3 regions of the Pseudomonas sp. 15C genome follow, and region 2 is predicted to be linked to each of the others. Evidence: predicted binding sites of a transcription regulator. Region 2 holds the regulator's gene; each other region holds the start of a gene.
What was found. The regulator sigma-54, encoded in region 2, starts transcription at its own class of promoters, with help from an activator protein. The targets are predictions, from matches to a motif close to ANTGGCATNNANNTTGCTNT.
Positions count from the first base shown of each region.

Region 1: glnA (type I glutamate--ammonia ligase) is a predicted target of sigma-54. The motif match lies at 766-785, and genes of this name have one in related genera.
Region 3: ACYYKW_RS13995 (flagellar hook-length control protein FliK) is a predicted target of sigma-54. The motif match lies at 2,008-2,027, and genes of this name have one in related genera.

Region 1 is NZ_JBUDGD010000005.1:15,079-18,061, forward strand. It holds gene thiI (tRNA uracil 4-sulfurtransferase ThiI) at 1-551, opposite strand, end outside; gene glnA (type I glutamate--ammonia ligase) at 880-2,286, shown strand; gene ACYYKW_RS04705 (DUF4124 domain-containing protein) at 2,571-2,983, shown strand, end outside.
Region 2 is NZ_JBUDGD010000029.1:36,605-39,587, forward strand. It holds gene rapZ (RNase adapter RapZ) at 1-284, opposite strand, end outside; gene ptsN (PTS IIA-like nitrogen regulatory protein PtsN) at 287-751, opposite strand; gene hpf (ribosome hibernation-promoting factor, HPF/YfiA family) at 763-1,071, opposite strand; gene ACYYKW_RS16060 (RNA polymerase factor sigma-54) at 1,145-2,638, opposite strand; gene lptB (LPS export ABC transporter ATP-binding protein) at 2,824-2,983, opposite strand, start outside.
Region 3 is NZ_JBUDGD010000023.1:34,603-37,585, reverse strand. It holds gene fliL (flagellar basal body-associated protein FliL) at 1-293, opposite strand, end outside; gene ACYYKW_RS13995 (flagellar hook-length control protein FliK) at 600-1,970, opposite strand; gene ACYYKW_RS13990 (Hpt domain-containing protein) at 2,076-2,423, opposite strand; gene ACYYKW_RS13985 (ATP-binding SpoIIE family protein phosphatase) at 2,454-2,983, opposite strand, start outside.

The sequences.
Region 1 (2,983 bases), on a different contig from region 2:
ACCAGCGTCTGCTCCAGCGCACCGAGCGGGTAGCCGCCAATGCCGTTGTGCTGGCTGTGGATGACGAACAACCGTTTGTCGCGAACTTCGATGCGGACTTCGATTTCCGGCGCTTTCAGGTCGATTCCGGCCGCACCGCACTCGCGACGCAGCTTGCTGCCGACGTATTTTTCGACGTCCATCGAACTGAACGTATGCTTGCCGGCGCGCTTGCAGCGCACCGAAAAAATCTTCCCGGCCAAGGCCGCGCCGTAATGCTGTTTGCACTTCTCGGTGATGTCGTCGAAGTCGCCCAGCGGGTACTCATCGATCTGCAGAAAGTGCGCGATACCCGGCATGCAAGTCAGGCGCTCGCCCATCTCTTTCAAGGCTTTGGGGTCGGTAACGCGGGTTTCCAGCTCGAGATTGTCCCACACGCCGTTCACCACCACTGCCGGGTCCAGGTCGCGGAGCACGGTGCGGATGTTCTTGGCCAACTGGCGGATGAACTTCGTCCGGACAGGTCGGCTTTTGATGGTGATCTCGGGGAAGACTTTTACGATTAGTTTCATGAAAACAGCGCGCGCACGGCCAGCCGAAAAAGGGGGGCGCGGATTATAGCGGAAATTGCTCAAGGTTTAACCAGTTAATATGCAGAACGTTTTGCATGCACCAAAACGGGTCGTTTTCGATTTGCACCGCCACATTAAAGGGCGATATTTTCGCAATCAGGCCGCTTGAAGCCTTTATAAGCATGAAATTGGGGCAAAAAACCCATGCTGGGGCACTGGCATGCAATTTGCTCCCTTGTGAGGCAGGTTGCCTTGGCAGAGTATTCGCGCCGGCATCACCCAACTTTAAGGGCATCCACTACTAGCCCTAAGCCACCCGGAGGACAGTATGTCGAAGACGGTTCAACTCATCAAAGATCATGACGTCAAATGGATTGATCTGCGCTTCACGGACACCAAAGGCACTCAGCACCACGTGACCATGCCGGCTCGCGATGCGCTGGATGACGACTTCTTCGAAGTCGGCAAGATGTTCGACGGTTCCTCCATTGCTGGCTGGAAAGGCATCGAAGCCTCCGACATGATCCTGATGCCGGTTGACGAAACTGCCGTTCTCGACCCGTTCACCGAAGACGCTACCCTGATCCTGGTGTGCGACATCATTGAACCTTCGAGCATGCAAGGCTACGACCGCGACCCACGTGCGATCGCCAAGCGCGCCGAAGAACACCTGAAAGCCACCGGTATCGGTGACACCGTGTTCGCCGGTCCAGAGCCTGAGTTCTTCATTTTTGACTCGGTGAAATTCAAGTCGGACATCTCCGGTTCGATGTTCAAGATCTACTCCGAGCAAGGTTCGTGGATGTCCGACCAGGACGTCGAAGGTGGCAACAAAGGTCACCGTCCAGGCGTCAAGGGTGGCTACTTCCCGGTTCCGCCATTCGACCACGACCACGAAATCCGTACCTCCATGTGCAACGCACTGGAAGAAATGGGCCTGACCGTTGAAGTTCACCACCACGAAGTGGCGACTGCCGGCCAGAACGAAATCGGCGTCAAGTTCAACACCCTGGTGAAGAAAGCCGACGAAACCCAGACCCTGAAGTACGTTGTCCACAATGTTGCTGACGCTTACGGCCGCACCGCGACCTTCATGCCGAAGCCACTGTACGGCGACAACGGTTCGGGCATGCACGTACACATGTCGATCTGGAAAGACGGCAAGAACACCTTCGCCGGTGAAGGCTATGCCGGCCTGTCCGATACCGCTCTGTACTTCATCGGCGGCATCATCAAGCACGGTAAGGCTCTGAACGGCTTCACCAACCCGGCTACCAACTCGTACAAGCGTCTGGTACCAGGCTTCGAAGCGCCAGTAATGCTGGCCTACTCGGCTCGCAACCGTTCCGCTTCGATCCGCATTCCTTACGTGTCGAGCCCGAAAGCCCGCCGTATCGAAGCACGCTTCCCGGATCCGGCTGCCAACCCGTACCTGGCTTTCGCAGCACTGCTGATGGCTGGTCTGGACGGTATCCAGAACAAGATCCACCCAGGCGATGCCGCCGACAAGAACCTGTACGACCTGCCGCCTGAAGAGGCGAAAGAGATCCCACAGGTTTGTGGCAGCCTGAAGGAAGCACTGGAAGAGCTGGACAAGGGCCGCGCGTTCCTGACCAAGGGCGGCGTATTCTCCGACGACTTCATCGACGCTTACATCGCGCTGAAATCGGAAGAAGAAATCAAGGTTCGCACCTTCGTACACCCACTGGAATATGAGCTGTACTACAGCTGCTGATCCGGTAGCGCTGCGTAACGCGGCGTGACAAAAAGAGGCCTCCTTCGGGAGGCCTTTTTTATTGCCTCGATTTTGCGGCCAACCAAGTCCCCTGTAGGAGTGAGCCTGCTCGCGATGGCGGCGTGTCAGTCGCCAATTTTCTTGATGATCCACCGCGATCGCGAGCAGGCTCACTCCTACAGGGATTTGTGGTGTTTGAATGATCTTTGGATGTGTCGCAAGTTGGGCCAACCGCCCCACCTGTCCTATGCTGCTACCCATCGCTTTCCATACCGGTCGAGTTCATGGGTCGCATCTTTCTCTACATTCTGCTGCTGATCGCCCTGCCCGCCGCTGCGCAGATCTACAAATACACCGACGCCAACGGCAACACGGTCTACAGCGATCATTCGCCGGACGGCGTGAAGGCGCAGCCGGTTGAGCTGCCGCCGTTGAACCGTGTCGAGCCGCAAGCGCCAGGTACGCCGCCCCTGCCGGAGGCCGAGACGCCACAGCCTCCGCGCAATGCCTACGAAATCCTTGAACTGGCCGGCCTACCCACGGAAGAAGCCCTGCGAGCCAACAACGGCACTTTCACGGTCAGGGTGCTGATCAAGCCGCGCTTGCAGGCCCCGCATCAACTAAGACTGATGCTCGACGACGAACCCTACGGCCAGCCAAGCAACGTGCCGAGCCTGCAACTGGTCAACGTCGACCG
Region 2 (2,983 bases):
TCTTCGTCGGCGTCCAGGTACAGCACATCGCACTGGATATGCTTGGCACGCACCACTTCGAGCAATTCGGGGAAACGCGACAGATGACTCGGCAGATTGCGTGCATCGATCGACACCGCGACGAGCGGCTGCGCCAGTTCGGTGTGGATCAGCGCACGTTCGGCCAGTTCCGGCAGCAAACCGGCCGGGAGGTTGTCGATGCAGTAGTAGCCGTTGTCCTCAAGGACATTCAGCGCGGTACTCTTGCCCGAGCCCGAGCGGCCACTGACGATGATCAAGCGCATGATTAATGCCCGTTCTGCTCGTCCAGTACAACCTGGTACAAGGCTTCGTTGCTCGGTGCGCTGCGCAGTCTTTCACGCACTTCCTTGCGATCGAGCATGCTGGCGATCTGGCGCAGCAGTTCCAGGTGTGCATCGGTAGCAGCTTCCGGGACCAGCAGCACGAACAGCAGGTCTACCGGGGCGCCATCGATCGCGTCGAAATCGATCGGGGCTTCAAGGTGCATCAGCGCACTGATCGGGGCGTCGCAACCCTTGAGGCGGCAGTGGGGGATGGCGATGCCGTTGCCAAAACCGGTGGAACCGAGTTTTTCACGGGCGACCAACGCCTCGAAGACATCCTGCATCGCCAGATCCGGCACTTCGCGGTGGATCAGGTTGGCAATCTGTTCGAGGGCTTTTTTCTTGCTGCCGCCCGGCGCGTTCACTTGGGAACGGCCGGGGGTCAGGATGGTTTCAAGTCGGATCATGGATGAGGGTGTTAACGACCGGTCGCGCCCTGGAGGAGGCTCTGGGTCTTTTCCTTATGCTTTTTGAGTTGGCGATCCAGCTTGTCGGTCAGCAGGTCAATGGCGGCATACATGTCGTCGTGCTCGGCATTGGCGACTACTTCTCCGCCGGGAATATGCAACGTGGCTTCGATTTTCTGCTTGAGCTTCTCGACATTCAATATGACTTGCACGTTGGTGATCTTGTCGAAATGCCGCTCCAGCCGGTCGAGTTTCTCGCCGATGTAGGTGCGCAGAGGTTCGGTCACTTCCAGTTGGTGTCCACTGATGTTGACTTGCATACAGCTTCTCCTTCGTTGCCAGTGCATAAAGCGGCAGGCCGAAAAGCCTGCCACTGGAACGCTGTAACGTGGCTTACATCAACCGCTTGCGTTCGCTCGAAGGCGCGATTCCGAGGGATTCGCGGTACTTGGCGACGGTGCGGCGAGCCACCTGAATGCCTTGTGCCTCCAGTAAACCAGCGATCTTGCTGTCACTCAACGGCTTTTTCTGATTTTCCGCGGCAACCAGTTTCTTGATGATCGCGCGGATCGCCGTGGACGAGCATTCGCCGCCTTCGGAGGTACTCACGTGGCTGGAGAAAAAGTATTTCAGCTCATAAATACCGCGCGGGGTATGCATGAATTTTTGTGTGGTCACTCGGGAAATCGTCGATTCGTGCATGCCCACCGCCTCGGCGATGTCATGCAGGACCAGCGGTTTCATGGCTTCGTCGCCGTACTCCAGGAAGCCGCGCTGATGCTCGACGATCTGCGTGGCGACTTTCATCAGCGTTTCGTTGCGGCTCTGCAGGCTTTTGATGAACCAGCGAGCTTCCTGAAGCTGATTGCGCATGAAGGTGTTGTCGGCGCTGGTGTCGGCGCGTTTTACGAAACCGGCGTACTGAGCGTTGACGCGTAGACGCGGTACCGATTCCTGGTTCAGCTCGACCAGCCAGCGCTCGTTGTCCTTGCGCACGATGACGTCAGGTATGACGTATTCGGCTTCGGTGGACTCGATCTGCGAACCCGGTCGCGGATTGAGGCTCTGCACCAGTTCGATGACCTGGCGCAGCTCGTCTTCCTTGAGTTTCATGCGCCGCATCAGCTGACTGTAGTCGCGGCCGCCAAGCAGGTCGATATAGTCGCTGACCAGGCGTTTGGCCTCTGCCAGCCATGGCGTTTTTGCCGACAACTGGCGCAGTTGCAACAGCAGGCATTCGCTGAGGTTGCGTGCGCCGATGCCCGCGGGCTCGAACTGCTGGATGCGGTGCAGGACGGCTTCGATTTCGTCCAGTTCAATGTCCAGTTCCGGGTCGAAGGCGTCGAGGATTTCTTCGAGGGTTTCGTCCAGGTAGCCCTGATTGTTGATGCAATCGATCAGGGTCACGGCGATCAGGCGATCGGTGTCGGACATCGGTGCGAGGTTCAACTGCCAGAGCAAATGGCTCTGCAGGCTTTCGCCGACGGAAGTGCGGGTGGTGAAATCCCACTCGTCATCATCGCTGCTCGGCAGACTGCTGGCGCTGGTCTGGTAAACATCCTCCCAGGCCGTGTCTACCGGAAGCTCGTTGGGGATGCGCTCGCTCCATTCGCCATCGTCGAGATTGTCTACCGTCGGCGCGGCTTCCTGGTAAGAAGGTTCCTGAATGTCGGTGTTGGGCTTTTGCTCGACGTTGTCGGCCAGCGGATCGGAATTGTCGAAGTCGTCGCCTTCTTCCTGGCGTTCGAGCATCGGGTTGGATTCCAGAGCCTCCTGGATTTCCTGTTGCAGATCCAGGGTCGACAATTGGAGCAGGCGGATGGCCTGTTGCAGCTGCGGTGTCATCGTCAGCTGCTGGCCCATTCTCAAGACTAGCGATGGTTTCATGGCAGGGGCTTAACACCTTATTCGCCGGCGCTATGCGCCATCCACTACAGGGCGCCGAAGCGCCAAACTTAAGCAAATTATATGCCTGAAACTGAAGTGTTTGCCTAGAGCGCTGTAACAATTAAGCGCTATAAAAAACGGCTTGATCGATACAGCACCCGCGCAGCTTGTCGAACAGCTCGCGCTTACAGGCGGAACTCGTGACCCAGATACACTTCCTTCACCAGATCGTTGGCCAGGATAGTCTCGGCGTCACCTTCGGCGATCAATTGACCGTCGTTGACAATGTATGCGGTTTCGCAGATATCCAGCGTCTCGCGCACGTTGTGGTCGGTGATCAGCACA
Region 3 (2,983 bases), on a different contig from region 2:
GCCTGGTTACGCGCCAGCATGGTGATGCTCACCTGCATGTAGCGCTGACGGCCGTTCTGGTTGTAGTTGGCTACGAAGGCCGGCGCCATCGGCTCGAAGATCGCCGGCTGCTTGCCGACCGGCGCAGCTTCGGCGGCCTCGGCAGGTTTGCTCTGGGCGCTGTGCATGAAGAACCAGGTCGCCCCTACGGACGCACCGATGGCCAACAGCAAGGCCAGCACGATCACAATGATCAGCTTGAGTTTGCCTTTGGTTGCCGGGTCTTTTACCGCTGCTGCTTCGCTCTTCGCCATGCCAATAATCCGTCACTAATCGGGGGTTTTACAGTTGCACGGCTAGGCAAGAGCAAGTGTTATGCCAGAAGTGTCGGAGGGTGCGCAGACAGCGCCAAAGTCAAAAAGCCACCCTCACCCCAGCCCTCTCCCGGAGGGAGAGGGCGCAGACCGGGTCGGGTTTTGGTTATGCGTCGACCCGAAAAACCGAGTCGATTACGGATTCAGTGAAGGCGATGCAGGTCGGCGTAGATCTTCAATATCCCCCAATCAGTCCCCTCTCCCTCTGGGAGAGGGCTAGGGTGAGGGGCTTTTGATCTGAAGCGATCAGGCGTAATAATCAACCGCGCTGCTGCCAATCACGCTGGTGGTCTGAGCGGCCACTTCAGCGACGCTGGCCGGTGGCAGTTCTTCGTCCACCGCATCAAGGCGACCGCCGGCAGCACTGGTGCGGCCGCTCTGGCCCTGCTGCGCCTGTTCTTGGCCTTGCTGGCCCTGCCAGCCACGGTTCTGGTCGGCGACATTGACGTCGACCTGGCCCATGCCCTGCTGGTTGAACATGTCGCGCAGGCGATGCATCTGGCTGTCCAGCGCCTCACGTACGCTTGGGTGCGCACTCATGAACGTCACCTGCGTCTGCTGGTCCGGGACCATGTTCACGCGGATGTCCAGACGCCCGAGTTCGGCCGGTTGCAGCTGAATGTCCGCCGCTTTGAGGTTGGCACTCGACAGATACATGACGCGGTTGACCACTTCTTCAGTCCAACCGCTCTGGTGCATGGCGATCGGTTGATTCACCGGCAATGCATTGGCGGTCTTCGGCGTGGCGGCCTGGGTCAGTGCCGCCAAGCGGTTGGCGAAGTCATCGACGCGGGTATCGCTGGTCGCTGATGTCAGGTCCTTGAGGCCGTCGTCGATCAAGCCGCTGAACGCTTTCTCGCCGCCCTGGCTGGTGCTGTCCTTGTCGGATTGCACGTCGAGCATGCTGGCCATGCCGGCCGCGAAGTTTTGTGCCGCAGTCAATTCACCGTCGGCCTGAGCCTGAGCCGGTGAGGCTTTCGGTTGCGCCTGGCTGGCGGCGGAAATATGCCCGCCCTGCTCCATCGCCATGCGCACGGCCGGCAGCGAATCGAGCGGGTCGGCGGACGGATCGAAATCGCTGGCGGAGGTAACCGCCGGATCTTTGACCATGCCCGGCAGAGCGGCCAATGCAGGCGTCTCGGTTTCCGGCTGCGCAGTGGCGACGACGGCCGGCGCCTGCATGACAGGCGCGGCGATCAGCGGTTGCGCAGCGGCAACCAATGCCGGATCCAGCGCAGGATCAACCGGCGGAGCTTCTACGACTGGAGTCTGCGGAGCGTCGGAGTTGGCATCGCTATCGGCGGAAGTATCATCGCTGGCTGCGGCTTTATCGGCAGGCAAGTCGTTGCCGCTATCGGCAACCGCCGGCTGCGCAGCGGCAGACGGATCCTTGCCGAGGTCTTTCTTGCCGCTGCTATCGGCGACCTTGTCGCGCGCCGGTTTGGGCGAATTGTCAGCGTTGGCGACGGGCTTGTTCGAGCCCTGATCGGCAAATACTTTGGCGAAGCTGGAGGCTTTATCCCCGGTGTCTGCGGCCATTGCCGGCGTTTTGGCCGAGGCGGCTTGCGCCTTGGCCTGAGCGGCGTTCTGAATGAGGATGTTGGGGGTCGCAGGCATGAAACGGTCTCCGCTGCACTGGGATCGTAGGTACAGTTGAGCATGTTGACTGCAAGTGCCGGGCCAGTTTGGCCAGGCACTTGCGAAAAGCGCCGGACGGCAGCTTTAGTGGCTGTGGGTGTGGTGCTTTTCGTTTTCGTACACCGGGCGTACGTCGGCGAATTCAGAATGGATATCGGCAACCAGTTGAGCGAGCGCTTCCGGGCTTTTCTCCCTGGCGTTCGACTCCAGGTCCTGGCACAACGCAGCCAGCCGGATGGCGCCCATGTTGCTGGCGCTGCCCTTGAAGCTGTGGGCGACATCAGACAAAGCTTTGGCGCTGGTGCTGTCGTGCAACTCGTGCAGGCGGCTTTGCGAATCTGCCAGAAAAGTCTCCAGCAACTCCGGATAGCCGTCCTCCATCACCTCACGCAAGGTGTCGAGAACGTCGCGATCTACATGTGGGTCAGTCACTTGCTCACTCCTTGATCAAGAATGCGCGGATTATGCCTCAATCCCCCAGAAAAACTCCACGCAGGCACTACGACCTTGGTCCGTCCAACAGGCGTTATGCCCCAATTGCCGGACCAGACCGACACCGCGACCCGACAGACGGAGCCCTTCCAGCGGCCGCTCCATGACCCTGGCTACATCGAAACCCTTGCCGCTGTCCTCGACCCGAATCACCAGAGCACCACCCGCGCCGCGCGGATGCACCTGCAGATGCACCCGGACAAATCCATCCTGCAGCGCTTCGAGGCGGTCATTGCGTTGCTGATAATAAAGCGCAAAACCCGCCGCATCGCGCTTGAGGCTGGAGTCCAGGCCGAGCACGCCATGCTCCAGCGCGTTGGAATACAACTCGGCCAGCACGCTGTAGAGCGCGCCACTTTGCGTGCGCAGCCCGTGCACCTCCTGCAACAGTTGCAACAGATACGGCAAAGGATTGAAGCGCTTGAGCGTGGCACCACGGAATTCGAAACTCACCGACCAGTCCAGCGGGCTCGATTGCCCGCTGTCGGAATAGACCGGCG